One region of the Bacillus sp. JJ1122 genome, then DNA from elsewhere that is predicted to be linked to it. Evidence: a T-box and tRNA genes for the amino acid it is inferred to sense, from the RefSeq annotation. Region 1 holds a T-box; the other holds one or more tRNA genes.
What was found. A T-box is a leader RNA that pairs with one kind of tRNA and senses whether it is charged. The one in region 1 lies ahead of pheS (phenylalanine--tRNA ligase subunit alpha), so its partner is inferred to be a tRNA-Phe.

Region 1 (15,065 bases):
GTATAATTTCTCTGTCGCGGTTGTTTTTCCTGCAATTTTTTGTTCGATGTTTTCAACGAAATAACCCATTTTCTCCTGGAACAGAGAAATCAGAATGTCTTCTTTATTCTTAAAGTACAAATAAATTGTCCCATCGGCCACTCCAGCTTGCTTTGCTATTTTAGACACTTGAGCCTGGTGGTAGCCGTTTTCAGCGATAACGACAACTGCTGCGTCAATTATTTGCATGTATTTCGGCCTGTTTTTTTTCATTACTTTCACTCCCGCTCCAGGAAAAGCACAAGCATTAAAATGCTACAGTGACACACTCCCGTTTACGATTTTTATCTGCAAATAGTTTACTGAATGAATCGTCATTCATATTTTTATAATAGTATCCAGTCACATTTCTGTCAAGGAAATGTGTTTCATTTGGACAAGCCATAATATCCAAAAAGAAAGAGCCGATTTAGGAGCCGGCTTTAAAATTAAGCTCGCTTCTGTTCATCTTCCTGTCTTTTTGCTTTTTCTTCATCTACAAGTGCCCTGCGCAGGATCTTGCCAACAGCTGTTTTTGGAAGCTCTTTTCTAAACTCATAAAGTCGTGGAACCTTATAGGCTGCCAGGTGTTTCCTCGCATACTCATTAAGTTCAGACTCTGTCACTTTAGCGCCTTCCTTAAGAACAACATATACTTTGACTGTTTCGCCACGGTAAGGATCTGGAATGCCAGCTGCGACGACTTCCTGTACCGCAGGATGTTCATACAGCACCTCTTCAATTTCCCGAGGGTAAATATTGAAACCGCCGGCAATGATCATATCCTTCTTCCGGTCGACAATGTAGAAATAACCTTCTTCATCCATATAGCCAAGATCTCCGGTCAATAACCAGCCATCTCTTAGGACTTGTTCCGTTTCCTCCGGCCTGTTCCAGTATCCCTTCATAACCTGTGGCCCTTTTACTGCTATTTCGCCGATTTCTCCTTGAGGCATCGGCTCGCCGGTTTCCATTGATAGAACGACAGAATCTGTATCAGGCCAAGGAACACCAATGCTCCCTTTTACTCTCTTTTTGTCCCACAGGAAATTTGCATGTGTGACAGGTGATGATTCTGTTAAACCATAGCCTTCTACAAGCTTTCCACCTGTAACTTCTTCAAATCGTTCCTGTACTTCGACTGGCAGAGGGGCTGAGCCGCTTATGCAAGAATCAATCGATGACAAGTCGTATTTTTTTAGGTCCGGATGGTTCAACAGACCAATATAAATGGTCGGTGCACCTGGAAATAAAGTAGGCTTCTGCTTCTGGATGGTCTTCAAGGTCGTTTCCGGATCAAATTTAGGCAACAGGACCATCTTCGACCCTTGCATGACTGATAGAATCAGTACAGCCGTCATTCCATACACATGGAAGAATGGGAGGATACCAAGTACCGTTTCTTCACCCGGCTTGCATTTATAGAGCCATGCATTACACATCGCTGCATTCGCAACCAGATTTTTATGCGTCAGCATAACGCCCTTCGGAAATCCGGTGGTTCCGCCAGTGTATTGCAATAATGCCAGATCTTCTTCAAAATTGAAGTCATACTCTTTAATCTGACCGGCAGGCTGCTTCATAATTTCATTGAAAAGGTGATTCTGCCCTTCATGTTTAACGTTTACGATAATTCCATATTGCTTCTTCTGGATGAATGGGTAGATAAGGTTTTTAGGGAAAGGAAGATAATCTTTGATAGCGGTTACAATTACATTCTCTAAATCCGTGTTCGCGATGACTTTTGAAACCCTAGGGAATAAAATATCTAAGGTAATAATTGCTTTTGCGCCGGAATCTTTCATTTGATATTCAAGTTCGCGTTCCATATACAGAGGATTCGTCTGGACGACAATCCCGCCGGCCATCAGGATTGCATAGTAGCTGATGATTGATTGTGGAGTATTTGGGAGCATGATTGCCACCCGATCTCCTTTTTCAATTCCCAAAGATTGCAGATAAGCAGCCAATTTTTTCGCATAGTTATAAACCTGCTTATACGTCAGTTCCTTCCCCATAAAGTGTATTGCGACTTTTTCAGGAAATTTCTCTGCAGTCTGCTTCAAATAATTCTGAACTGTTGCTTCCTGAAGATCCAGTGTAGCAGGTATCTCAGGTGGATATTGCGATAGCCATGGCCTGTTTTCCAACATTCGTTACCCCCTTATTTAAAATTTTTTGAAAATTCTTTTGTTTTCCTCATTATAATATAATGGTCTTTTTATGACAATTAGAATAGTTTTTTGTAGGATATTTGGTCTATAGGGCATGTCCTGACGAAATATCCAGTTTGTGCTTTATCATAGGATAACTTTTCAATATGCTTAAAGGTTAGAGTAATTTTCACCGAAAAAAGAAGAACCGCCAAATAATAGGCGGTCCCAAAAAATACTCTAAGTAAAAAACATCATATAGATAAAGCCGACTAACAGGAATACTCCACAGAGAATCAGCAATATTTTTGCCAGTTTTTCCATCTGATCATTGTCCTCCTGTTATATTCCCGAACCGATTATATAGGACAGGCCAACCGAGATCACCATGGAAATGAAGCCAACAGCACGATTATCGTTCTCGATTTCCTTATCAATATTGAATTTTGGAGTCAGGAATTCAAAAATAAAATATCCAATCAAGAGCAGCACAAATCCGTAGACTCCCCAATTTATCATAGTCAGCAGTGAGTCATGCTGATTGATAGAGTGGCGAAAAATATTGGCCACACCGAAAATTTTTCCACCCGTAGCCATTGCAACTGATATATTGCCCTTCTTTATTTCATCCCAGTTGCGGTATTTCGTCACTAATTCGAAAACAGCCAGGAATACGACCATGCAGAGAATCGCCACACTATAATAACCCGCTGTCACAACAAATTCATTTTCCCAGAAGTGATCCATATCCAATTCTCCCTGATCTTAATTAAAATTAAGTTCTAGACATATTATAAGGTTAATCCCCCTGATTTTGCATTCTTTATTTTAACTCTGTACGACAGACTGGTAAAAGAGAGTTTCTTATTTGAATTCTACCACTGTAACACCAGTTCCGCCTTCTCCTGCATCACCGAACCTGATTTTCTTAACTGAACGGTGATTCTTTAAGTACTCCTGAACGCCTTGCCTTAACGCCCCAGTCCCTTTACCGTGAATGATGTTAACACGCGGGTATCCTGCGAGCAGTGCATCGTCAATATACTTTTCAACTCTCATAAGAGCATCCTCGTAACGCTCTCCACGGAGGTCCAATTCGAGACTAACGTGAAAATCTTTCCCTTTTACTATCGCAACTGGTTTAGTTTCAACAGGCTTTGGAGAATTGATATATTCCATATCCGATTCTTTGACTTTCATCTTCATAATGCCGATTTGGACCTGCCATTCTTTATTTGAAACGCGTTCTATCAGATGACCTTTTTGATCAAAGGTTAAGACCTTCACCTCGTCACCAGGTTGATATTCATGCTTTCCTGCCTTCGCTTTGCCGCCTTTTTTAACCTGCCTTAACTCAGGAGCAGCATCACTCAAGCGGCGTTTGGCATCAATTAATTCGTGTTCTTTAATTTCTGCTCCTTTTTCAAGTCGGAGCTTGCGGAGTTCACGAATGATTTCTTCTGCCTCATCCCTGGCCTTTTCCACAATTCCAGCAGCTTTTTCTTTGGCTTTTTCTGCAAGTTCGTCTTTTCTGTCATAATAATCTGCCATCTGCTTTTGCAGATCCTTATGGAGATTTTCAGCATCTTTGAAAAGCTGATGAGCTTCTTCACGGTCTCTTTCAGCGTGTCTCCTGCTTGTCTCGAGTGAAGCGATCATATTCTCGACTTCATTGCTATCCTCGCTGATATATGATTTTGCCGTTTGGATGACTGATTCCTTTAACCCAAGTCTTTTCGAAATTTCAAAGGCATTGCTTCGGCCTGGGACACCAATCAAAAGCTTGTAAGTCGGGCTGAGCGTTTCTACGTCAAATTCCACACTGGCATTTATAACACCTTCACGATTGTATCCATAAGCCTTTAGCTCCGGATAGTGAGTGGTCGCAATCACCCTTGCACCGCACTTATACACTTCATCCAAGATGGAAATAGCAAGTGCCGCGCCTTCCTGAGGATCCGTTCCAGCGCCGAGTTCATCAAATAGCACCAGACTGTTATAATCCACTTTGTTGAGGATTTCCACAATATTGACCATATGGGATGAGAAGGTGCTTAAGCTTTGTTCGATTGATTGTTCATCACCGATGTCTGCATAAACAGATTCAAAAACAGCCACTTCAGACCCATCAAGCGCAGGAATTTGCAATCCAGCCTGGGCCATCAATGTGCAAAGGCCAACTGTCTTCAGCGTAACCGTTTTACCGCCGGTATTTGGACCGGTAATAACGATGGTCGTATAGTCCTTGCCAAGTGCGACGCTGTTGGCAACCACTTCATCGATTGGGATTAATGGATGCCTTGCCTTAATAAGATTGATACGGCCCTCATTATTTACCATTGGCTTAGAACCTTTTATCCTGCTGCCATACCTTGCCTTAGCAAACATAAAATCAAGCTCAGTCATTATCTCAACAATTGCTAGAAGTTCATCATGATATTCCGCAGTGAATGCAGACAGTTCAGATAGAATTCTTTCTATTTCCAGCTGTTCTTTAACTCTGATCGTTTGCAGTTCATTGTTCAACTGAACGACAGACTGCGGCTCGATAAATAATGTTTGTCCTGATGAACTTTGGTCATGAATGATGCCGCCATAATGGCTTCGATATTCCTGTTTTACTGGAATAACAAATCGGTCATTCCTGATGGTGATGATCGCATCTGACAGCATTTTTGCAGCATTGGAGGACCGGATCATGCTCTCCAGCTTCTCCCGTACCCTGGACTCTCTTGTTCTCATCTGTTGACGGAGAGACCTAAGGGCATCACTTGCACTGTCCAGAACCTCGCCGCCTTCATCAATTGCATTTTTAATGGATTCCTCTAACTTAGCGAGCACAATAATTCCTTCAGAATAGGTTAGTAAAATGGGAACCTCTGTTACCTCCTGCAGGTCCTCGATGAATCGCTTCATTTGTCTGCTCGCATGGACCGTGCTCGCCACCTGGACTAGTTCAATCGGACTGAGCATCCCGCCGATTTGAGCTCTTTTCGTATGCGGTCTTATATCGTGGATGCCGCCCAGAGGAACATTCCCTTTTATCCTGAGCACTTTAGCCGCTTCATCTGTTTCTTCCTGAAGCCGTGATACTTCTTCAAAATCTGCAGACGGCATTAAGGTTTGGGCTTTTTCCCTGCCTAATGCTGAATGTGTATGCTCGATCAGCTGATTCCTGACCTTATCAAATTCAAGTGTTTTCATGGCTCGTTGCTGCACAAAATTTCCTCCTTCTTCTCAATCGAAGGTTCTCTTTTAATAAGGCTCTTTTCGTAAACATTGTTGTTTTCTCAATGAAAATAAAAACCGGCACCTGGGTTTTACGAGTTTTAATGTAAATTTAGTTCTGAAGTCCTCTCGAAAAGAGCTCCGATTCCTTTATAAATGCGGATGCAAGTACTTGTTTGAAACCAACAAACAATGCGAAAACAACCTTTAAATTGATAAATCTCTATTGTAGAGAGTCTAAATTAGAAAATAGTTTTACTTATGTCGTTCATGCAGGAAGTCAAGCAATCCATTCAGGTCTAATGCATTCAAAACCGAGGATTCCTTGATCCAGCCCTTTCTTGCTGCAGTAACGCCTATCCCCATATGTTCGAGTGTATCTACTTTATGAGCGTCTGTATTAATGACGATTTTCACGCCTGCATCCTGAGCTTTTCTTAGATATTCCGCTGCAAGGTCCAGTCTGTTAGGATTGGCATTCAGTTCAAGTGCGGTATTAGTATCTTTAGCGAGTTCAATCAGCATATCGATATCCACGGAATAACCCTCACGTCTGCCAATCAGCCTGCCTGTCGGATGGGCAATGATGTCTACATTGGCATTTACCAAAGCCGTTTTCAAGCGATGCATGATTTTTTCAACAGGCTGTGAAAATGACGAATGGATAGATGCAATCACCAGATCCAGCTCAGCCAACAAATCATCATCAAAGTCGAGGCTTCCATCAGGTAAAATATCCATTTCAATTCCTGTCAGGATTGTAAAATCAACGAAATTTTCATTCAGTTCCTTCACTTCTTCAATTTGTTTCCTTAACCGTTCTGGCGTTAGACCGTTCGCTACCTTCAAATATTGGGAGTGGTCGGTAATGGCCATATATTTATAGCCTCTTTTGATACACTCCTTAGCCATTTCTTCAATTGAATGGCCGCCATCACTCCAGGTTGAATGCATATGAACGTCACCTTTGATTGCGTCAAGGGTAATCAGTTTTAAATCCTCTTTATATAATTCCACTTCAGAACCGTCTTCGCGCAGTTCAGGCGGAATAAAAGGAAGCCCAAAATACTGATAAAATTCCTCTTCGGACTCAAATGTCGTTACTTCACCTGTTTCAACATTTTCCACACCATACTCGCTGATTTTTTCACCTTTTTCCTTTGCGAGCTGGCGCATTCTGACATTGTGATCCTTCGAACCCGTAAAATGATGTAGTGCTGTTACGAATTCTTCTGGAGAAACCAGACGGAAATCAACATTCACATCGTAATCCAGTCCAAGCGTCACAGAAACCTTCGTATCTCCAGCCGCAATGATTTCCTTGATTTTTGGCAGTTTGACTAGCTCTTCTTTAACTGCTGCCGGGGTTTCTGATGATATGATAAAATCGAGGTCTTTAATCGTTTCTCTCAACCTTCTAAGGCTTCCTGCCCGAGAATAGCGGTCTATTCCCTCTATCATTTGAAGTTGGGACTCAATTAATTCTGCGACTGGCAGCATATATGCTAATGGCAGACGTTCTGGCCTAGTCCCAAAATTTTCGATTGAAGCGAGAATCTTTTCTTCCGTTTTCTTGCCAAAGCCTGCAAGATCGCGAATCTTCCCTGCCTTAGCGGCTTCTTCTAAATCATGGATGCTCTCAATACCTAGCTCTTTATAGAGCTTGGCAATTTTTTTGCCGCCCATACCTGGGAGCTGAAGCAGCGGAATCAATCCGCTGGGTACCTCTTCCTGTAATTCTGCAAGCTCTGTTGAAGTACCTTTTTCCATATATTCCAGGATGACAGAAGCAGTACCTTTACCAATCCCTTTTATTTCAGTCAGGTCCCCCATTTCCGACATGCTTCTTTCATCGGCTTCAAGAGCGGCTGCTGCTTTTCTGAAGGCTGAGACCTTGAATGGGTTTTCCCCTTTTAATTCCATATATATAGCAATTGTTTCGAGCAATTGGACGATATCTTTTTTATTTGCTGGCATAATGCCCACCTGCCTTTTTTTTTCAATTCTGGAAGCAAAGAGATTTATCCCAGAAGAGGTCGATTGATTCTATTTTATAGAAAACAAGCTTCACTGTGAAATCAAATGAAGCCTGATTACAAAAAGCAGTTTGTCATCTAGTATTGTTACTCTTTCCGTTTTCGCCATATAAGCTGAATTTGTCACTAGTAATATTCCCAAATACGAAAACGCTTTGTCCTTTTTTATCATTATGTCAAAAAAGCCTGATAAAAGAAAAACTTCTCCGCAACAGAGAAGTTATGCAGCCATATATTCAATCCATAGTTGTTTTATTTGCTGTGAAAATACCGGTGTATTTTTTATGATATTTTCGGCAAGAATTGAATCGTTCAATGGGTCCTGAATTGCCTGGATTGGCAATAGTGCAGCTATGTATAAAATGATGAACATGACAAGATAGACTTCCACTAATCCTAATAGACCGCCGGCCCAAACATTCAGCTGATGAAGGATTGGCAGGTTTGCGACAAAGTCCAGCATTGAACCAATAACTTGAAGCAAAATCTTTACAGCGAAAAAAATAGCTGCAAACGCAATTGCCCTGTAATACGCTGTTTCGAGATTGGTATTATCAAAGATGAGATTTAATGTCGTATTACTTCCTAGATTAGGATACGGAATCCATAATGTCAGCTTTGGTGCGAGTTGTTCGTAGTATATGTATGCAACAATGAAAGCCACAATAAATCCGACGAGGTGGATAGTTTGGAGTATGAATCCCCTTTTAAGTCCTACAAAAAAGCCAATAACCAAAATAGCTAAAACCGCGAGATCAAGCATGCATAAGTTCAGTCCTTTAACCTTTTAATTTCCGCTTCGAGCGACTCAACACGATCTTTCATTTTTATGTAATCGTTAACGGCATTCACTGCAGTTAACACTGCTAACTTATTAATATCAAGTGAAGGATTCGCTGAGCTGATTTCACGCATTTTGTCATCTACCATTGAGGCTATGAGCCGGATATGGCTGGTGCTTTCTGTACCGACTATGACATACTGCTGTCCAAATATATCCACAGTCGATCGATTTTTTTTTATGTCTGACAACATTTATGCCCCCATTCGTAAGAATCCTATTCTATACTATAACATGAACGCAAATGACTGGGAAGTATTTGCCTGTCACATACATATGAATTTTGGAAGATAATGTCTAACTTTGAAATCAAAACAGGGAGTGTTTAACCATGGGAAATATCGTCCTGCAGAAAAAAACGGAAGAAATCAAAAAGATGAAAGAGTACTATAGTAAATTTTTGATTGATAAGCTTCCTCCAGGCAGCATTTTCGCTGCAAAAACAGCTTCCTGTGCAATAACAGCCTACAAGTCCGGGAAAGTACTATTCCAGGGCAAAGACGGCGAATCAGAAGCAGCTAAATGGGGGACAGCTGTTGAACCTTCCGCCAAGAAGATGAGCGTATCCTCATCTCCATCCCATTTACCCCGCAATATCAGTCAAATGTCAATCATAGGATCGGATGAAGTCGGCACTGGAGATTTCTTTGGCCCGATTACAGTTGTTGCAGCATATGTCAGAAGAGAAGATATTCCGGTTTTAAAAGAACTCGGGGTACAGGATTCAAAAAATTTAAAGGATGATAAAATCATTGAAATCGCAAAGCAGCTCGTAACTTTTGTTCCACACAGTCTGCTTACCCTTCACAATGAAAAATACAACCAAATGCAGATGAAAGGCATGTCACAGGGCAAATTGAAAGCGTTGCTCCATAACCAGGCAATCAATCATGTCCTGGAAAAAATAGCGCCGGAAAAACCTGAAGCGATCCTGATCGACCAATTTGCGAAAGAGGAAATCTATTACGCTCACTTAAAAGGACAAAAAAATATCATGCGGGAAAATGTTTTATTCAGCACCAAGGCTGAGGGGATCCATTTAGGAGTTGCAGCAGCATCCATGATTGCACGGTATGCATTTGTACGCCACTTTGAAAATTTGAGCAAGCGGGCTGGATTCACGATTCCAAAAGGAGCAGGTGCTGCAGTGGATAAAGCAGCCGCAAGATTGATTCTGGATAAAGGGATTGATGTGCTGCCTGAGTTCGTGAAGCTGCACTTCGCTAATACGGAAAAAGCGAAGAAGATTGCAAGGGTATAAGCCTCTCACCTATGTAAAATTGGAAAAAAACCTTTGTTTTTTCCAGTTTGCGGGATTTCGACAAAAAATGCGGAATGTCCAGGGGTTTTTGCGGAATGTCCAGGGGTTTTTGCGGAATGTCGAGGCATTTTTGCGGAATACAGACATATTTTTGCGGAATATAGGCATATTCTTGCTGGATGTCGAGGCGCCCTTGCGGAATGTTGAGGCATTTTTGCGGAATAGAGGTATATATTCGCGGGACTTTCGAGGCATTCTTACGGGATACAGGCATATTCTTTCGGGGATTCGTTCTGAAGTTACGGAAAAAGTTTTCAAATAGCAAAAAGGCAGCCCGCGGGCTGCCTTTTAATTTTTTAACCTCTTAGTACTGCTCCTGTCTGTTCTTCAAGAGCCTTAAGCACTTTATTGTGTGCTTTTGCAATATCTTCATCAGTCAAGGTTTTTTCTGGATCAAAATATTTCAATGAGAAGGCAATGGATTTCTTGCCCGGCTCCATTTTTTCACCTTCGTACAGGTCGAATACCTGAACTTCTTTTAACAGCGCTCCTCCTGCTTCAGTAATGACCTTCTTTAGGTCACCTGCAAAAGTTGCTTTTTCAACTACAAGGGCAATATCCCTCGAGATTGAAGGGAAGCGAGGAATTGCTGTGTATTGAAGCGGCGATGTTTCTGCCTGCAATAAGGCTTTAAGCGATAATTCGAATACGTATGTTTCTTTTAAATCCATTGTTTTCTGCATTGTTGGATGAACCTGGCCAATGAATCCAATGACCGTACCGTTCAATGTGATTTCAGCTGTACGTCCAGGGTGCATTCCTGCAAACTCTGCTTTCTGGAAGCCCAGTTGGCTTTCTAGTCCTAGTTTGGCAGCAAGACCTTCGACGATACCTTTAAGGACAAAGAAGTCGACGGGCTTCTTTTCACCCTGCCAAGGATGGCTTTCCCATAGTCCTGTAATTGCAGCTGCAAGGTGCTCACGCTCTTCAGGAAGTTCTTCATTGCTGTTCTTTAAGAATACTGCTCCTGTTTCATAAACAGCTACACTGTCATTTTGGCGTGCGATATTGTATTTAAGCACTTCAAGCAGCTGAGGAACGATGCTTAGGCGCAAAATGCTGCGGTCTTCACTCATCGGCATTGCTAATTTTACAGGTTCGCGTTCATCTAAAGCGTATTGCAGCGCTTTTTCTTCACTTGTAAGTGAGTAAGTAACCGCCTGGTAAAGACCTGCACCTTCCATGAAACGACGGACAACACGACGCTTTTTCTGATACTCAGAAAGGTGTCCTGGTGTTGATGATCCAATTGGAAGAGTTGTTTTCAGGTTATCATAGCCAAATAAGCGGCCTACCTCTTCAATCAAATCTTCTTCAATTGTGATATCGCCGCGGCGAGTCGGAACGGTTACGGAGATGGTATCATTATCTGCAGACGTTTCAAACTTCAGGCGGTTAAAAATATCCTCAACCTGCTTCATTTCAAGGTCTGTTCCCAAAACTTTGTTGATTTTTTCAAGAGTTGTTGACACAACCACAGGTTTGATCTCAAGTGCATTCGCTTCTACGATGCCTCCAAGGACTTCACCGCCAGCAAGCTGAATCATTAATTCAGCAGCACGTTCAGCAGCCGGGCGCACTCTTTGAGGATCAACACCTTTTTCATAGCGAGAACTTGCTTCACTTCTCAAGCCATGGTCCTTGGATGCTTTACGGATAACTCCACCAGTGAAATAAGCTGACTCAAGAAGAACTGTAGTCGTATCGCTTCCTACTTCTGAGTTCGCTCCGCCCATTACACCTGCAAGGGCCACAGGCTCTGTGCCATTGGTGATTACAAGGTGATCAGCCGTTAATGTGCGTTTCGTATCATCCAGCGTTTCAATCACTTCACCAGCCTTCGCGCGGCGGACAAGGATTTCTTTTGATCCAAGCTTGTCGTAGTCAAACGCGTGAAGCGGCTGGCCATATTCCAAAAGAATGAAGTTAGTGATATCAACGACATTATTATGCGGACGGATACCTGCAGCCATCAATCTAGTCTGCAGCCAAACCGGTGATGGACCAACCTTTACATTTTTAATGACCTTTGCAACATACAAAGGATTATCTTCCTTAGCTTCAACAGTTACATTAATATAGTCGCTTGCTTGTTCAGAAGAAGTTTCTGGCTGTGGAGTTGGCAGTTTAATTTCTTTTCCAAGAATGGCTCCTACTTCGTAAGCAACACCAATCATGCTCATTGCGTCAGCGCGGTTTGGAGTTAAACCTAGCTCAAGGATTTCATCGTCCCTGTTCAACACTGCAAGGGCATCCTGGCCGATTTCAGTATCCTGCGGAAAATTGTAAATACCTTCAGCATATTCCTTAGGTGCAAGCTTTGCTTCGACTCCAAGCTCAGCCAAAGAGCAGATCATCCCATTGGATTCTTCGCCGCGAAGTTTTGCTTTCTTGATTTTGAAGTTGCCAGGAAGAACTGCTCCTACCGTTGCAACTGCTACTTTTTGCCCTTTGCCAACGTTTGGTGCACCGCAAATGATTTGAACTGGTTCGCCATCGCCAAGGTCCACAAGAGTCTTGTTCAATTTTTCTGCATTCGGGTGTTTTTCACATTCAAGAACGTGACCCACTACAACACCGCTCATGCCCTCATTTAACTTTTCTACGCCTTCAACCTCAATGCCGCTTTTTGTGATTTTTTCAGCAAGCTCATCCGCAGATACGCCAGCTAAATCAATATAATCCTGCAGCCATTTATATGATACCAACATGGTTTAATCCTCCTAATCCTTATTCTTCAACCGAAAATTGCTTTAAGAAGCGGACATCATTTGTGTAGAAGTGACGGATGTCGTCCACTCCATATTTAAGCATTGCGATACGCTCTGGTCCCATACCGAATGCGAAGCCTGTATATTTCTTTGAATCGTAACCAGCCATTTCAAGAACGTTCGGATGAACCATTCCCGCTCCAAGGATTTCAATCCAGCCCGTACCTTTACATACGTTACAGCCTGAACCTCCGCAGATTTTGCAGGAAATATCCATTTCTACTGATGGCTCAGTGAACGGGAAGAAGCTCGGACGCAAACGAATTTCACGGTCTTCACCGAACATTTTCTTTGCGAAAACTTCCAAAGTGCCTTTAAGGTCGCTCATTCGTACGTTTTCATCCACAACCAATCCTTCAATTTGCATGAACTGGTGTGAGTGTGTGGCATCATCGTTATCACGACGGTATACCTTGCCAGGGCAGATGATTTTAACTGGACCTTTGCCCTGGTGCTTTTCCATCGTTCTTGCCTGAACTGGAGAAGTGTGAGTACGCATTAAGATTTCTTCGGTAATATAGAAGGAATCCTGCATGTCACGCGCTGGGTGTCCCTTTGGCAGGTTCAGCGCTTCAAAGTTATAGTAATCTTTTTCAACTTCAGGGCCTTCTTCAACTGTATAGCCCATTCCAATGAACAGGTCTTCGATTTCTTCGATAATGCTTGTTAGCGGGTGATGGCTGCCTGTCTTCACAGGTCTTCCAGGAAGTGTTACATCAATTTGTTCTGCTGCCAATTGTTTTGCAACAGCTGCTTCTTCAAGCTCCTGCTGCTTCACTTCAATCTGTCCGGAAATTGCATCGCGGACTTCATTTGCAAGAGCACCCATCATTGGTCTTTCTTCAGCGGATAATTTGCCCATCCCTTTTAATACTTCAGTAATTGGACCCTTTTTCCCAAGATAGGAAACGCGAATATCATTCAATTCTTTAAGGTCAGCTGCTGCAGCTACTTTTTCAAGTGCTTCAGCCTGCAGTTCTTTTAAACGTTCCTGCATTTTAAATCCTCCTTCATTTCATACATTCTTTTTTGAACACAAAAAGACCTCATCCCAGATAAAGGGACGAGGTCTTGGTTATCGCGGTACCACCCTTTTTAACAGGCAATACGATTATGTATTACTTGTTCGCTTCATTAAGATAACGGCTTGTGCCGATGCATCTTTACACTCATTCAGAGTGGTCCCGATGCCAACTCAGGAGGTGAACTTCGCTTGCCTGTTCCATAAAAATGCTCCCAATCACCGGCATTTTCTCCCTGGATGGCCATCATCAAGCTACTTTTCTCCGTCATCGTTTTTGAAATATTATTTTGCTGTTTATTATAGTATAAACTGCGCGCAGTATCAAATGGTTTTGAAAAAAATTGCGCCTATTTTGCCGTTTGTAAATAATATAGCAGGATCCCTGCGGCCACTGCTACATTCAAGGATTCACTTTTCCCAAGAATCGGGATATACAGATTTTGCGTTGTTTTTGCCAGCAGCTCCTTGTTTACCCCGCTACCCTCATTCCCAACGAGCAGAGCGAATGATTCATTGCAGGCTGCCTCAGTAAAAACAGAACCGTTTTCAAGTGCTGTTCCGTATACAGGAATATTTTCTGTTGTAAGCCGATCAATCCACTCATCTAGATTGCCGTTAAGTACTGGCAAATGAAAATGGCTGCCCTGCGCAGAGCGCAGCACCTTAGGATTGTAAATATCGACACTGCCTTTTCCAACAATAACTGCATCAATACCAGCTGCATCCGCTGTTCTGATCATCGTTCCAAGGTTTCCTGGATCCTGAACAGAATCAATCAGCAAATACGTTTTCCCGTTCTCCAGAGTCTGTCTAGGCTGCATGCAAACGGCAAAAATGCCTTGTGTTGTTTCCGTCTCAGCAAGCTGCCTGCTAATTTCTTCCGTCACGACTGTGACAGGGATTGCGCCATAATCCCAGCTTGGCGGCATTTCCGTTTTTTCACTCAGGATGATTTCTTCAACATACTCTTTTTGTTTAATGGCTTCTTCAACTAAATGGAAGCCTTCAATCAGAAATGTTCGAGACTTATCCCGTTCCTTGCGCGTCTGTAATTTTTTCCATTGTTTAACTTGGGGATTTTTATCAGATTGAATGTACTTCACTCTGGCTCTCCTTTAATATGGCTTGTTCAATTTTACTATTATATCTCAAATTCGATACATAATAAAACCAAAATGGTGAATTCTATAATCAATGTTGGAATTTGAAAGGAGTATGAGTGAACAATGAACTTAAACCTTAGAAATGCCGTTATTTCAAATGTTTCTGGAAATACACAGGATGAGCTTAAGGATACAATTATTGATGCTATTGAAGCTGGTGAGGAAAAGATGCTGCCAGGACTCGGAGTACTATTCGAAGTAATCTGGCAAAACGCTTCTGAAGAAGAAAAGCAGGAAATGCTGGATGCGCTTGAGTCTGGCTTGAAAAGAAAATAATTACAACGAAAGAACTCCTTAATTTCCAGGAGTTCTTTTTTTTGGACCAAGAAAAAAGGAAGGCTGCAGCCCTCCTTCTGTTTAACTTATTCAAAAGTTAGTTGATCAACCGTTTCTTTATCAAGACGTTTGATTACTTCAACAATCAATTTAACAGCATTTTCATAGTCATCACGATGCAGCATTGCAGCATGTGAGTGGATATAACGCGTCGCAATTGTGATGGACAATGCA
Region 2 (15,065 bases), 220 kb from region 1:
GCTGGGAGAGCATCTGCCTTACAAGCAGAGGGTCGGCGGTTCGATCCCGTCATCCTCCACCATTACATTTGCCGGTGTAGCTCAATTGGTAGAGCAACTGACTTGTAATCAGTAGGTTGGGGGTTCAAGTCCTCTCGCCGGCACCATCTTTAACCTAATTACAAACGTACGAGCCATTAGCTCAGTCGGTAGAGCATCTGACTTTTAATCAGAGGGTCGAAGGTTCGAGTCCTTCATGGCTCACCATTTCAACTTTATATGCGGGTGTGGCGGAATTGGCAGACGCACCAGACTTAGGATCTGGCGCCGCAAGGCGTGGGGGTTCGACTCCCTTCACCCGCACCATTTTTTCTAAAAAAAAATATGTATGCGGAAGTAGTTCAGTGGTAGAATACAACCTTGCCAAGGTTGGGGTCGCGGGTTCGAATCCCGTCTTCCGCTCCAAAAGTTCCTTAGCCGGGGTGGCGGAACTGGCAGACGCACAGGACTTAAAATCCTGCGGTAGGTGACTACCGTACCGGTTCGATTCCGGTCCTCGGCACCATTTTCGATTTAACATCATATGCGCCCGTAGCTCAATTGGATAGAGCGTCTGACTACGGATCAGAAGGTTATGGGTTCGACTCCTTTCGGGCGCGCCAATATTTTACTCTATATCGGGGAGTAGCTCAGCTTGGTAGAGCACTTGGTTTGGGACCAAGGGGTCGCAGGTTCGAATCCTGTCTTCCCGACCATGCTACTGATATAATATGGGGCCTTAGCTCAGCTGGGAGAGCGCCTGCCTTGCACGCAGGAGGTCAGCGGTTCGATCCCGCTAGGCTCCACCATATCTTTTTGAAAATTTAATTTGGCGGTGTAGCTCAGCTGGCTAGAGCGTACGGTTCATACCCGTAAGGTCGGGGGTTCGATCCCCTCCGCCGCTACCAATTTTACAATCTGGTTGAACCTATTCAATCTAGGCTAAACATGGACCTTTAGCTCAGCTGGTTAGAGCAGACGGCTCATAACCGTCCGGTCGTAGGTTCGAGTCCTACAAGGTCCACCATATATTGTTTGTTATTTCACGGAGGTATACCCAAGTCCGGCTGAAGGGATCGGTCTTGAAAACCGACAGGCGGGTAACACCGCGCGGGGGTTCGAATCCCTCTACCTCCTCCATAATTTAATTTGCATTTATTACCGTCGCGGGGTGGAGCAGCCCGGTAGCTCGTCGGGCTCATAACCCGAAGGTCGCAGGTTCAAATCCTGCCCCCGCAATTAAGTTTTTTTCAAGTAATACATTTGAAAAAAACTTTGGTCCCGTGGTGTAGCGGTTAACATGCCTGCCTGTCACGCAGGAGATCGCCGGTTCGATCCCGGTCGGGACCGCCATTTGTGGCTCAGTAGCTCAGTCGGTAGAGCAAAGGACTGAAAATCCTTGTGTCGGCGGTTCGATTCCGTCCTGAGCCACCTTTATTTTTTTTTAATTTAATATGCATTTTGAAATATGGCGATTGTGGCGAAGTGGTTAACGCACCTGATTGTGGTTCAGGCATTCGTGGGTTCGATTCCCATCAGTCGCCCCATTTTTTGCGGGTGTAGTTTAGTGGTAAAACCTCAGCCTTCCAAGCTGATGATGAGAGTTCGATTCTCTTCACCCGCTCCATAAGGGCCTATAGCTCAGCTGGTTAGAGCGCACGCCTGATAAGCGTGAGGTCGATGGTTCGAGTCCATTTAGGCCCATTTTTTTTATCATTTTATTATTCCGCAGTAGCTCAGTGGTAGAGCACTCGGCTGTTAACCGAGCGGTCGTAGGTTCGAATCCTACCTGCGGAGCCATATGGGGAAGTACTCAAGAGGCTGAAGAGGCGCCCCTGCTAAGGGTGTAGGTCGGGTAACCGGCGCGAGGGTTCAAATCCCTCCTTCTCCGCCATAAGGCCCCTTGGTCAAGCGGTTAAGACACCGCCCTTTCACGGCGGTAACACGGGTTCGAATCCCGTAGGGGTCATAAGGAAAGCTGTTAGCAAAATTGCTAACGGCTTTTTTTCTTTTTGGCTAAGTTAACCTTATTTGTTGATTTCCGCTCCAGCCATCCGCTTTCCTCGGAAGAAATGTGAAAAAGCCTTACAGTAGGCTTTTCATAGACCAAATTCTACTTTGGCGGGGCCCGGGGCAGCCATGTCAATGGACGCGCCTTAGGTTTGAGATGATACTCAGGCGGTCATTTTCACCTATGTACCACAAGACGCGTTCATCCAGCAGAACTTTGAAATGCTTCCTCAATTACCTGCCCACGAAGGAAATGGGATAGCATTTTCAAGGGGTCTCGCGCCGTCCACATAATTCAACAGGTGTTTCTAAAACCTCAATTGCTTTTAATACATCCTTCGGTTAAAAGAGCTTTAAGACAGACTGAACCAAAAAGTTAGCTGTTTTTTTACTAATTCACTAATTCCTAAACAGATTAAACACAATTTAGGTTTAATAAAATCTTGCATTGGGTAAATAAGAATGATTTTAGGTTCAATAAAATCGGAATTAGGTAAATCAATCGAACTTCCAGTTAGTTAAATCATTAAGCAACCAGATAACGCCAGGTTTTCTTTATACAAATTGCGTAGGGCTCCTAGGTGTATATCTTTTATCTATATATAGTACAAAACCTCCTTATCCACTAATAAAGAATGTGATATTCGCCTCATAAAATTCAATAAGTAATAAGGAACTTCTAAGTAGAAATGAAAACGTTATCATATTAATAATATTTTTACTGCTATTACTATCTTTCATCTGAGTGATTTCAACATTTCCTCTGAAAAAATATTATTCTCTTCTCATGATCAGCAAACTTTCCTTCAACATAATTCGCGTAATTGGAAGATTTAGTACATTAAAGCGCTACCAATTGTCAGTGTTTGTCGATATTAATATTATATTAAGTTTTATTGTCGAAATATTAAAAAAATGTTTACAAGGATTTCGCGCTGCTAACTAGAATACTACTGAAAAAGGGTGTTTCCAAAAATATTAAGCATGTTCTAATAAAGGCAGGTGGAAGGGTTTGGTAATCAATCCTACAGAGTTTGAATTGCATCTATTCCATGAAGGCACTTTGTACCAGAGTTACAATTTATTTGGTGCGCATGTCATTAAAAATGAATCTAATACATATACTCGATTTTGTGTGTGGGCTCCAAACGCCAGGGCTGTGAGTCTGGCAGGGGACTTTAATCAATGGGATGGAAACGGTTTTGGTTTGCACAAAGTGAATAATGAAGGTGTATGGCAGATTGTACTAGAAGGCGACCTCTCTGGGACGATTTATAAGTATGAAATCACAACCCAGGCAGGTGAGAGGTTTTTAAAGGCAGATCCATACGCGTTCTTTTCAGAGCTTAGGCCGAATACAGCTTCAATTGTTTATCCACTCGAAGGTTATAAATGGAGTGATTATAAGTGGCTGCAGAAGAGGGAGAGGAAAAGCAGCCTGGAGGAACCTATGTATATCTATGAGCTGCATGCAGGCTCCTGGAAAAAGGCAGCAGATGGCTCTTTCCTTACTTACCGTGAACTGGCAGATGAGCTGATTCCATATATTTTAACGCATGGATATACACATATCGAATTATTGCCACTAACTGAGCATCCGCTCGATATCTCCTGGGGCTACCAATCTACCGGTTATTTCTCTGTTACTAGCAGATATGGCACCCCGCATGATTTTATGTATTTCGTTGATTTATGCCATCAAAATGGAATTGGAGTAATCCTTGACTGGATTCCAGGACATTTTTGCAAGGATGCGCATGGGCTGTACCAGTTTGATGGCAGCTATGTTTATGAATATCAATATGAAAATGATCGTGAAAATCGTGTCTGGGGAACGGCCAATTTTGACTTGGGAAAAACAGAGGTCCAAAGCTTCCTGATTTCCAGTGCTTTATTCTGGCTTGAAAAATATCATATTGATGGCTTTAGGGTTGATGCTGTGGCTAATATCATCTACTGGCCTAATTCAGTTCAGACTGCTAATCCGAATGGAGTGGAGTTTTTAAAGAAGCTGAATAGGGCTGTAAAGGTATATGAGCCTGCTGCTTTGATGATTGCTGAGGATTCGACTGATTGGCCTCAGGTGACAGCTCCTGTGGAGTATGGAGGGCTTGGTTTTACATACAAGTGGAACATGGGATGGATGAATGACACATTAAAGTATATGGAGACAGAATCACATGAAAGGAAGCATATACATGATAAAGTAACTTTTTCTCTCTTGTATGCCTTTTCTGAGAACTTTGTTCTTCCTTTTTCACATGATGAAGTGGTCCACGGTAAAAAGGCATTGCTTGATAAAATGCCTGGAGATTACTGGCAAAAATTCGCGCAGCTCAGATTATTGCTTGGCTTCTTGGCAGCACATCCTGGGAAAAAGCTGACTTTCATGGGAACTGAGTTCGGACAGTTCTCTGAATGGAAAGACCAGGAGCAGTTGGACTGGAGTCTGCTTGATTATGAAATGCATCAAAAAATGAACGTTTATGTGAAGGAGTTAATGAAACTTTACAAACGTTCAAAGCCATTATATGAAGTGGACCAGAGCTATGAAGGGTTTGAATGGATTGATGCGGATAACCATGAGCAGTCGATATTTTCCTTTATTCGAAAAGGAAAGAACCCGGAAGAAATACTTGTGATTGTCTGCAACTTTACTGAAAAATTATACAGCGATTATAAGATCGGAGTACCAAGGCCAGGTGAGTACCGGGAAATAATGAACAGCGACTCCCCGCCATATGGGGGCTCTGGTTTTATCAATAAAAAGGTGATTGAAGCGAAAGAAATAGCCTTCCATGGAAGGCCATATTCTATAGAAATGAATATTTCTCCATTCGGAATTTCGATTTTACGTCCTGTTATCAAAAGAAAGGGGAGAAACAATCATGCAAAAGAAGAAATGCGTAGCAATGCTGTTGGCAGGAGGAAAAGGAAGCCGGCTGCACTCATTGACAAAGAACCTAGCTAAGCCAGCTGTCCCTTTTGGCGGCAAATATCGGATCATTGATTTCCCTCTTAGCAACTGCACGAATTCGGGAATCTTTACTGTTGGTGTATTGACACAGTACCAGCCGCTTTTACTGAACTCTTATATCGGGATAGGAAGTGCGTGGGACCTTGACAGAAAGGATGGCGGTGTGACTGTGCTGCCGCCATACGCTGAAACATCCGAGGTGAAATGGTATTCCGGAACCGCAAGCGCGATCTATCAAAATTTGAATTATCTCTACCAATATGACCCTGAATATGTGCTGATTCTTTCTGGTGACCATATTTACAAAATGAATTACGAACTGATGCTTGATTACCATATTGAAAAGAGTGCGGATGCTACCATATCTGTCATCGAGGTACCGTGGGAGGAAACAAATCGTTTTGGCATTATGAACACCGATTCTGAATTGAAAATTACTGAATTTGAAGAAAAACCTGAAGATGCAAAAAATAATCTTGCTTCTATGGGGATTTATATTTTTAAATGGAGCGTTTTAAGGGAATATCTGATAAGGGATGATCAAAATCCTGAATCAAGCCATGACTTTGGCAAGGATATCATTCCTTTAATGCTAAAAGAAGAAAAGAAACTTTTTGCCTATCCATTTAAAGGATATTGGAAGGATGTAGGAACTGTTCAAAGCCTGTGGGAAGCGAATATGGATTTATTGGACCGGAACTGCGAATTGAACCTGTTTGATCAGTCATGGCGAATCTATTCAGTAAACCCTAATCAGCCGCCGCAATACATTTGTCCGGAAGGCGAAGTGACGGATTCTCTTGTCAATGAGGGATGCAAAATTGAAGGGGAAGTATCCAAGTCAGTTGTCTTTCAGGGAGTGACAGTAAGGAAGGGTGCTGTAGTAAAGGAATCGGTGATTATGCCGGATGCGGTGATCGGACTTAATTGCAGGATTGAAAAAGCCATTGTATCCCCAGGAGTACGTGTGCCAGACGGAACAATTATTGGACCGGGACTTGATAGTAATGAAATCACTTTAGTATCGGAAGAGACAATCGGAGAATTGCAGTCTAATTGATCCGATTACGGGAGGAAAGAGAAATGAACAAACAATTATTGGGAGTAATAGACGCAACAACAGTTCACGACGATCTCCAAGAACTGGCTCTTCACCGATCTGTTGCAGCCATACCATTTGGCGGGCGATATCGTTTGATTGATTTCATCCTATCCAATATGGTGAATTCAGGCATCAATAGCGTGGCGATTTTTCCGAAATTTCAATACAGGTCACTGATGGACCATTTAGGATCAGGAAAGAACTGGGATTTAAACCGCAAAAGGGATGGCTTGTTTTTCTTCCCTACGCCTAATCTGGATCAGCCCCATCATCCAGGAATAGGGTCGCTTGACCATTTTGCCGATAATATCGACTTTTTCGAACGCAGCACACAGGAGTATGCGTTAATCTCCAATTCGTATACTGTTTTTAATATGGATTTTCAGCCGTTGCTTGACTGGCATCTAAAATCGGGTTGTGATATTACTGAAGTACAGAAGGACGGAGCTTCGCTTGGCATATACCTCGTTAAGAAAACCCTTTTGATGGACTTGATTGCTACAAGAAATGAAACAGGGTATTCGACCATGAGAGATGTCGTAACAGATATCGATAGCCAGTTTAAGCTTTGCTATTTTCAATGTGATGGTTATGCACTAATGGTAGATACAATTGATAAGTATTATACTGCCAGCATGGATTTGCTGAATCCTGAAGTATGGAAGCAGCTATTTCCTAAAGAGCGGCCAATTTTAACAAAGGTCAAGGATGAGCCTCCTACCCGCTATGAAAAAGAGGCATCCGTCCGGAACTCAATGGTAGCAAACGGCGGGCTGATTGAAGGAACCGTGGAGAACAGCATCATCGCAAGGGGAGTCAAAATCGGGAAAAATACAGTTATCCGTAACTGTATCATCATGCAAAAAACACAAATTAAGGAGAACTGTATTTTGGAATCGGTTATTGTCGATAAAGATGTGCGCATTGAAGCAGGTACTGTTATTACAGCGCCAGAAGGTTCACCAGCTGTCATCCGAAAAGGTACGGTTCAGGGAGTGAGGACTGGATCGTGAAAGTATTGTTTGCAGTTTCGGAGTGTGTCCCATTCATCAAGTCTGGCGGTTTGGCAGATGTTGCCGGATCTCTGCCCAAGGAATTAAAAAAGCTGGGAGCAGATGTAAGGGTGATTTTGCCGAAGTACGGGATGATTCCGGAAAAATTCCGCTCTGAAATGAAGCAAGTGAAAGAGTATAGCGTACAGGTAGGCTGGCGCTCCCAGTATTGCGGGATTGAAACGCTGGTTTACGAGGGAGTTACCTTTTACTTTGTTGACAATGAATATTACTTCAAACGGGATTCGCTTTATGGCCATTATGATGATGGTGAACGTTTTTCCTTTTTTAATCGAGCGGTACTCGATTTTATCGCTGAAGTTGAATTTTTTCCTGATGTCATTCATTGCCATGACTGGCACACAGGGATGATCCCCTTTTTATTGAGGACAGAATATTATAAGAAGCCTGGCTATGGATTAATCCGTTCAGTATTCACGATTCATAACCTTCAGTTTCAGGGCATTTTCCCTCGTGAAATTCTCGGTGACTTGCTGCACATTGACAGCCGTTATTTCAATAAAGAGCAGCTTGAGTTTTTCGGCAACGCTAATTTCATGAAGGCTGCTTTAATTTCTGCTGACCATATTACTACTGTCAGCCCTACTTATAAGGATGAAATCCAGACAGCTTACTATGGAGAAAAGCTTGATGGTATTTTGAGAAAGAGACGTGAAGACCTGACAGGAATTTTGAACGGAATTGATCACGATTTGTATGATCCTAAAACATATGCTGGTCTTGCCAGCAACTTCAGTCCGGAATCATATGAATTGCGAGTAGAAAATAGGCTAGATATTCAGCGGTTTTTTGGACTTCCGGAAAGCAGAGAAATACCAGTTGCAGCGATGATAACCAGATTAACAAAACAAAAAGGACTTGATTTAGTCACAGGTGTATTCCATGAAATAATGGCGACTGGAATACAGTTAGTAGTCCTGGGTACAGGAGACCCTGAATTTGAACAATTCTTCAGGGATATGTCAGAAAAATATCCTGAACAATGCAAGGCATATATTGGCTTTGATGAAGATTTGGCTCATCAGATTTATGGGGGCGCTGATATCTTCCTCATGCCTTCACAATTTGAACCTTGCGGGCTGAGCCAGATGATTGCGATGCGTTATGGGGCGGTTCCTGTTGTCAGGGAAACGGGCGGCCTGAATGACACTGTCCAGCCGTATAATGAGTTTAACGGTGAGGGGAACGGTTTTACCTTCAAAAATTTCAATGCCCATGACATGCTGTTTACAATTGAAAAAGCAATATCACTCTTCCGCCAAGAAGAAAAATGGGAAAGACTGGCCAGAAATGCCATGGAAACAGATTACAGCTGGGCACAATCAGCTAAACAATACAATGAGTTGTATTCTGATCTCATCTCAAGGAGTGAATCGCATGTTTTCTAGTGTTCCCAAATTCAAAACCACTTTCTTGAAAAAGCTTGAGATGATGTTTGGAACCAGCTTCGAAGAGAGCACAAGCCGGGAGCAGTTCCAGACTCTCGGGCATATGATCAGGGAGCATGTGAGCGCAGACTGGATCAAGACGAACGAACTGTACCGCGCAGGAGCAAAGAAGCAGGTATATTACTTGTCAATCGAATTCTTGCTGGGTCGTTTGCTTCGCCATAATCTTATTAATTTGGGCGTTGAGAAAGTGGTATGTAAAGGACTTGAAGAACTGGGGATCGATCTGGACCACCTGGAGGAAATCGAAGCGGATGCTGGGCTTGGCAATGGCGGGCTCGGCCGTCTGGCTGCTTGCTTTCTGGATTCACTTGCCTCGTTGGATTTGCCAGGTCATGGCTGTGGAATCCGTTATAAACACGGGTTGTTCGAGCAGAAAATTGTTGATGGGTATCAAGTGGAGCTTCCTGAACAATGGCTTCGTCACGGACACGTATGGGAAGTACGCAAAGCAGACGATGCGGTTGAAATCCCATTTTGGGGTGAAGTCGAAAGCCGGATGGAAAATGGCCGCCTAGTGTTCAGGCATTTAAATGCTGAGACGATCATGGCTGTTCCTTACGACCTGCCTGTCATCGGTTACCAGACTGAAACAGTCAACACCTTGAGGCTCTGGAATGCGGAACCATCCAGGTTTCCGGCTAATGCTGATATTTTCAAGTATAAAAAGGATACAGAATCCGTTTCCGAGTTTTTATATCCTGATGACACACATGATGAAGGCAAGATCCTTCGCCTTAAACAGCAATATTTCCTTGTAGCAGCGAGCCTTAAGGCAATCGTGCAATCTTTTAAAAAGAAGAATAAGAGCTTGCTAGAGTTCCATGACTATGTCAGCATCCATATTAATGATACTCACCCTGCGATTGCTGTTCCTGAATTGATGAGGATATTGATGGATGAGGAAGGGCTCGGCTGGGATGATGCATGGCATATTACCGTTGAAACACTTTCATACACAAATCATACGACTCTGGCAGAGGCACTTGAAAAATGGCCGATCAGGATATTCAAACCGCTGCTGCCTCGGATATTTATGATTGTCGAGGAAATAAACGAGCGTTTTTGCAAGCAGGTTTGGGAGCAATATCCTGGTGAATGGGGCAGGGTTGAAAGTATGGCTATTATTGCTCATGGAGAGGTCAGGATGGCTCCTTTAGCTATTGTTGGCAGCCATAGTATCAATGGTGTGGCCATGCTCCATACAGAAATATTAAAAAATCGCGAAATGAATTTATTTTATCAGTTATATCCTGAGCGCTTCAATAACAAGACAAATGGAATCACCCATCGCCGCTGGCTATTGAAAGCCAACCCGGAATTGTCTGGGTTGATTTCGGATTCAATTGGAGCTGAATGGATTTCAGCACCTCAACAGCTTGAGGAGTTAATGAGGTTTAGAGAAGATTCTGCTTTCCTTGATAAAATGCATGCTATTAAACAGGCAAATAAACTGAGATTGGCAAACAGGATCTTTGATAAAACTGGTTTGAAAATTGATACTGAATCGATTTTTGATGTTCAGGTAAAAAGGCTGCATGCATATAAGCGCCAGCTGCTGAATGTCCTCCACATCATGCATTTGTATAATGCTCTTAAGGAGGATCCTGAAGCTTTATTGTATCCGCGGACTTTCATTTTTGGAGCAAAAGCTTCACCAGGTTACTACTTTGCTAAAAAGGTCATAAAATTGATTAATAGTGTTGCCCACAAGGTAAATAACGATCAAGCCGTAAATGAGAAGCTAAAGGTTGTCTTCCTCGAAAACTATCGGGTGTCTTTGGCAGAAGAAATCTTCCCTGCTGCGGATATCAGCGAGCAGATTTCAACAGCAAGCAAGGAAGCTTCCGGAACGGGTAACATGAAATTCATGATGAATGGTGCATTGACGCTTGGTACCCTTGATGGTGCCAATGTGGAAATCAAAGACTTGGTTGGCCGGGATAATATCTTCCTGTTTGGCTTGACCGCTGAAGAAGTGCTGGATTACCAAAACAATGGCGGTTATCATTCACTCGAATATTACCATCATGACAAGCGTATCCGTGAAGTGGTGGATCAGCTGATTAATGGATTTTTCCCGGATACAGAGAATCATTTTACTGAGATCTACGATTCCTTGCTTGGTCACAATGACCAATATTTTGTTCTGCGAGATTTTGATTCCTATGCCACTGCCCATCAGGAGGTTAGCAGGAAATATTTGGACCGCAATGCCTGGCTGCAGATGAGCCTCGTTAATATTGCAAAGTCAGGATTTTTCTCAAGCGACAGGACCATTACCGAATATGCGGACCAGATTTGGAAAATAAAGTCTTCCCTAAAGGTGTAAACTGAATTAGTTTCCCAATGAAATTAAAGACTAAATACCATAAAGAAAGTGACGAGTGTATTAGCACACGTCACTTTCTTAATTTATGAATCCATTACATTTACTTGACTTCTGCTTTTCTTCCTTCGCGCGCAGATTTCCTGATAGCATCTAATACCTTTTGAGTGGAAGATCCATCTTCAAAATCGGCAAGATAGGGGTGTTTTTTTCCGGAAACCAGGGTTGCATGGAGTGCATCTAAAGCTCTTTGGAATCCATTATAGTATCTTGCTGCGATTTGGGGCATGCTTGGAGGTGCTTCTAGATCAGGTACTAATTCAACTTCTTCAAAAAGGGAATTTCCAGCGGATATCAGAACCTTTTTATCGTCCAGCATAACAAGTGTACCTTCCGTACCAAATATTTCAAGTCGCCATGTGTTTTCAGTTTGAAGTGCCGCAGAAATTAGCTCGGCCGTTACAGAGGTCCCATTTTCCAGAGTGCCAATGATCTGGAATGCATCATCAGCTGTCCTCTGTTCTTTAATTCCGTTATGATCGGTCTGTACAGGAATATGGATTGGCAACTGGCCATACACTTCTTTAAATTTACTGTTCAGCCACCATTGAAGAGAATCGATCATATGGGAGCCAAGTGCACCAAGCATACCTCCGCCACTTTCTTCCTGTCCCAGCCAGCCGCGGGGTTTTGAAATAAGGGCAGTATAATTAGCGAAGGAGCACAGGTAGCGGACATGCAATACCTTCCCTAGTCTGCCACTTTCTAAAATTTCTTTTACCTTTGTTCGTGCCGGCAGAAAGCGGAATTCATGGTTGATAAGCCCCCATTTTCCTGCATAATCTCTTGCTGCAATCATCTCATTTGATTCTTTTGTATCCAAAGCCATTGGCTTTTCACAAACTACATTAAAGCCTTTTTTGTAAGCAGCAACTGCCATTTCTTTATGTAAATTTACTGCAGAAGCAACAACTACTAAATCTAGAGTTTCTTGTTCGAGCATCTGCTGCCAGTCAGTATATACTTTATCTATTCCACTGACATTCCGTGCCTCTTCGATATTGCCCCTTGATACACTTGAAATTGCCACAACATGAAATCCCTCATGGTGATTCATCATTGGGGCATGAACCTTGGCACCAAAACCTGTCCCAATTATACCTACTTTAAATTTATCCAAAATTACCAGCTCCCTGTCCGTGATTATAGATTAATATTAAATCCTACAGGGGATAATTGTAAATTTTTTAGGCTGTTATTGTTTATTTAGGGAAAATCAGATCAAAAAGGCTCAGGTTATAAACCTGAGCCTTTTGTGCCGTATGGCTATACTAAATTATTTTGATCGGTTTTTATCTTCATCTTTTCTATCTTCTAAATAGCTATCTTCCTCTTTATAAGGGATATCCCCAAGCTGTGATTCCATGCCGGCGTCATCAAGCATATCTTCGTATTCTTCCTCTGTTTCACTTTGGAAGACCTGTCGATCGCTGCCATCCATATCTGTGGCGCTGAATGACTCATAATCTTCAGTGAAACCTCCTTCTTTCTCGTTATCAATGTACAGTTTATTATAGTCCGTATGATCGCCTGTAAAATCTGCCGGGGTTTCAGAAGTACCGAATTCCGCAACATCCTTAAAACTGTTTCGGTTATCGGTCATTTCTTCATTTTGCCTGCGGTCGAAGTCTGTGTTGTGAGTTTGTTCGAGAACATCCTCTTCGGAAGGCCTGTCAGTGGACAAGTTTTGTTCCTGTGAATGCTCTACGCAGTATAGAGTATATGGCACAGCTTCAAGTCGTTCAAACGGAATTTCTTTTCCGCATTCTGCACATTTGCCATATGTTCCGCCCTCAATAGCTTTCAGGGCGTTGTCGATTTTTTCTATTTGGGCTTCATGATGCTCATCCATTGCAAAGTTCTTGGTGCGTTCAAATAATTCTGTTCCACTGTCAGCCGGATGGTTATCGTAGGAGGATAATTCACCTGTTGCTTCGCGCTGGCTCCCATCCAGATATCCTTCCTCGCTATTAGCTTCGATTTGGGTATTCAACATTTCTTTTTCATCTATAAGTGTTTGCTTTAATTCGTTAAGCTGTTCATTTGTCAGCATATTTACACATCCTTAGGTTTCATTAGTATGATATGAATCATACATACTAAATACCCGCCTGGACTTTTAAGAAACATAGAAAAAGCTTCCGCCAAAGGCAGAAGCTTCTCATGTCTTATATTAATCCCATGAAAATTCCGATAGACAACAGGAATCCGAAAATTGTGTTGGTCTGTGCAGTTGCTGCCATTGCCGGCATCATTTGCAATGGATTTGATTTGCCAATGAAACCTTTTGTAGCCTTAATTGCCTTGGGAATACTGAGGGCAACCAGTGCAAGCCATGGTGAAACAACTCCGGTAATAATCAGCCCGATCACCCAGCCATAAGAAATGATGAACATTCCCGCAAGCAATCTGATTGCTCCTTTTCGTCCAAGTAGGATTGCCAATGTCTTGCGGCCAAATTCCTTGTCACCATCAAGGTCACGGATATTATTTGCCAGGAGGATCGCTCCAACCAGCAGGAAGCTTGGCACTGAGACGAGTACACTCGTTTCTGTTATCGTACCTGTCTGAATGTAAAACGAAATCAGAATGATCAGGACGCCCATGAAAAAGCCTGCGACAAGCTCTCCAAATGGAGTATAAGCAATTGGAAGCGGACCGCCAGTGTAGAGGTATCCAGCAGCAAGGGAGATAACCCCGACAGCAGCAACCCACCAGCTGCTGTTCATGCAGATATATACACCAAGAAGGACAGAGATTCCGTAAAGGCTGAAAGCCAGGTTTAGAACTGTTTTCGGCTTAATGCCGTGACGGACAATCGCTCCGCCAATCCCTATTGAATTCTCGTTATCAAGACCGCGAACATAATCATAATATTCATTGAACATATTGGTCGCGGCCTGGATCAGCAAGCTCGCAATCAGCATTGCAAGAAACAATCCCCAATGGATTCCGTTTGTTTCTATAGCTAAAGCAGTGCCCAGCAGGACAGGGGCAAATGCAGCTGTAAGTGTATGGGGCCGTGTAAGCTGCCACCAGACTCTCCAATCAGATCCAGTCAATGGTGAAGAACTAGGCTGTAGCTGTGGTTGCATATCTAATTCTCTCCCTTAATATCAATATATCAAACCTAATTATTTTATCTAAATGAGCCAAATTTGTCAAAAAGATGTTTAACATCTAGGCAAAATTGCCTTACAATAATAAGTGTAGATTTTCACATAAGCACTGTCAATTAGTATTTTCGTGTTTTATATGGAAGATTTTGTTGGTTGTATTGTTTTGTTGGTTTTTATTTTTAAGGCTCTGTTAAAGCTGATTTTGATTTCTAAACCCTGTTGATTGTAGTGGAAGGCGCGTATACTCCTGCGGGCGCAGCTGGTCAGATGAGACCCCGCAGGAGCAAAGCGACGAGGAGGCTCAGCGCCAGCCCCGCGGAAAGCGAAGCGCCTGGAACGAAAATCAACAGCCCTGTATAATAGAGCTAATATCTTGGATAATTAGTCGGTATATATGAAAAGTTAATGATAATATGAAAGAAAAGATACCCCAACGATCAGGAGCACGAAAACAGCAAGCTTTGTGGGAAACACCTTTTGAAAAAGGTGTTAATATATAATAAGGAAAACACTAGTTTTGTGCAGTTTGCTATAATTGACATAGTTATTTATGAGGTGTATCTTAAAATAAGCTTTTAAACGTGTGATAACAGATGAGAGGCTGTTATTGGGGGGATTTTTTTGGTTGCCATTCGAGAAACAGAACTAAGACAGGGAATTCTTGATGCGATTGAGCGGGCCAAAGGACTATCTCAGTCTATACTGGTCAGCGAAGTCCATAAAATAGAAAATATAGATCCATTTTATTTTTTTGCTTCAGGAAAGGACAAATTTTTAGGAGAACGCTTTTTCTGGAAGGACCCAGAAGGTGATTTCGTCATTGCTGGCTTGGGAATATGCGCGCAAATACAGTCGGATCAGGATGCTGACCGCTTTTTTCATGTTGAAAAAGAGTGGAAGCGCTTCACAGAAAACGCTCTTGTCTATAA

Region 2: it encodes a tRNA-Phe, which carries the amino acid that the T-box ahead of pheS (phenylalanine--tRNA ligase subunit alpha) is inferred to sense. The anticodon was not compared.

The regions. Positions count from the first base shown of each region.
Region 1 is NZ_JBALQL010000014.1:152,933-167,997, forward strand. Features, by position in the region: gene V7201_RS08725 (TetR/AcrR family transcriptional regulator) at 1-252, opposite strand, end outside; gene V7201_RS08730 (long-chain-fatty-acid--CoA ligase) at 468-2,171, opposite strand; gene V7201_RS08735 (DUF350 domain-containing protein) at 2,514-2,918, opposite strand; gene V7201_RS08740 (endonuclease MutS2) at 3,036-5,390, opposite strand; gene polX (DNA polymerase/3'-5' exonuclease PolX) at 5,655-7,376, opposite strand; gene V7201_RS08750 (CvpA family protein) at 7,656-8,198, opposite strand; gene zapA (cell division protein ZapA) at 8,207-8,467, opposite strand; gene rnhC (ribonuclease HIII) at 8,608-9,537, shown strand; gene pheT (phenylalanine--tRNA ligase subunit beta) at 9,894-12,308, opposite strand; gene pheS (phenylalanine--tRNA ligase subunit alpha) at 12,328-13,365, opposite strand; T-box leader at 13,425-13,670, opposite strand; gene V7201_RS08775 (TrmH family RNA methyltransferase) at 13,740-14,495, opposite strand; gene sspI (small acid-soluble spore protein SspI) at 14,619-14,831, shown strand; gene V7201_RS08785 (M42 family metallopeptidase) at 14,918-15,065, opposite strand, start outside.
Region 2 is NZ_JBALQL010000014.1:369,320-384,384, reverse strand. Features, by position in the region: tRNA gene V7201_RS09880 (tRNA-Val) at 1-62, shown strand, start outside; tRNA gene V7201_RS09875 (tRNA-Thr) at 71-146, shown strand; tRNA gene V7201_RS09870 (tRNA-Lys) at 171-246, shown strand; tRNA gene V7201_RS09865 (tRNA-Leu) at 261-345, shown strand; tRNA gene V7201_RS09860 (tRNA-Gly) at 370-444, shown strand; tRNA gene V7201_RS09855 (tRNA-Leu) at 456-544, shown strand; tRNA gene V7201_RS09850 (tRNA-Arg) at 565-641, shown strand; tRNA gene V7201_RS09845 (tRNA-Pro) at 658-734, shown strand; tRNA gene V7201_RS09840 (tRNA-Ala) at 752-827, shown strand; tRNA gene V7201_RS09835 (tRNA-Met) at 850-926, shown strand; tRNA gene V7201_RS09830 (tRNA-Ile) at 969-1,045, shown strand; tRNA gene V7201_RS09825 (tRNA-Ser) at 1,066-1,158, shown strand; tRNA gene V7201_RS09820 (tRNA-Met) at 1,184-1,257, shown strand; tRNA gene V7201_RS09815 (tRNA-Asp) at 1,296-1,371, shown strand; tRNA gene V7201_RS09810 (tRNA-Phe) at 1,377-1,449, shown strand; tRNA gene V7201_RS09805 (tRNA-His) at 1,490-1,565, shown strand; tRNA gene V7201_RS09800 (tRNA-Gly) at 1,572-1,645, shown strand; tRNA gene V7201_RS09795 (tRNA-Ile) at 1,649-1,722, shown strand; tRNA gene V7201_RS09790 (tRNA-Asn) at 1,744-1,818, shown strand; tRNA gene V7201_RS09785 (tRNA-Ser) at 1,822-1,912, shown strand; tRNA gene V7201_RS09780 (tRNA-Glu) at 1,916-1,987, shown strand; gene glgB (1,4-alpha-glucan branching protein GlgB) at 3,041-4,999, shown strand; gene V7201_RS09770 (glucose-1-phosphate adenylyltransferase) at 4,917-6,065, shown strand; gene V7201_RS09765 (sugar phosphate nucleotidyltransferase) at 6,089-7,120, shown strand; gene glgA (glycogen synthase GlgA) at 7,117-8,568, shown strand; gene V7201_RS09755 (glycogen/starch/alpha-glucan phosphorylase) at 8,558-10,960, shown strand; gene V7201_RS09750 (Gfo/Idh/MocA family protein) at 11,061-12,137, opposite strand; gene V7201_RS09745 (TraR/DksA C4-type zinc finger protein) at 12,294-13,070, opposite strand; gene V7201_RS09740 (1,4-dihydroxy-2-naphthoate polyprenyltransferase) at 13,186-14,112, opposite strand; gene V7201_RS09735 (isochorismate synthase) at 14,758-15,065, shown strand, end outside.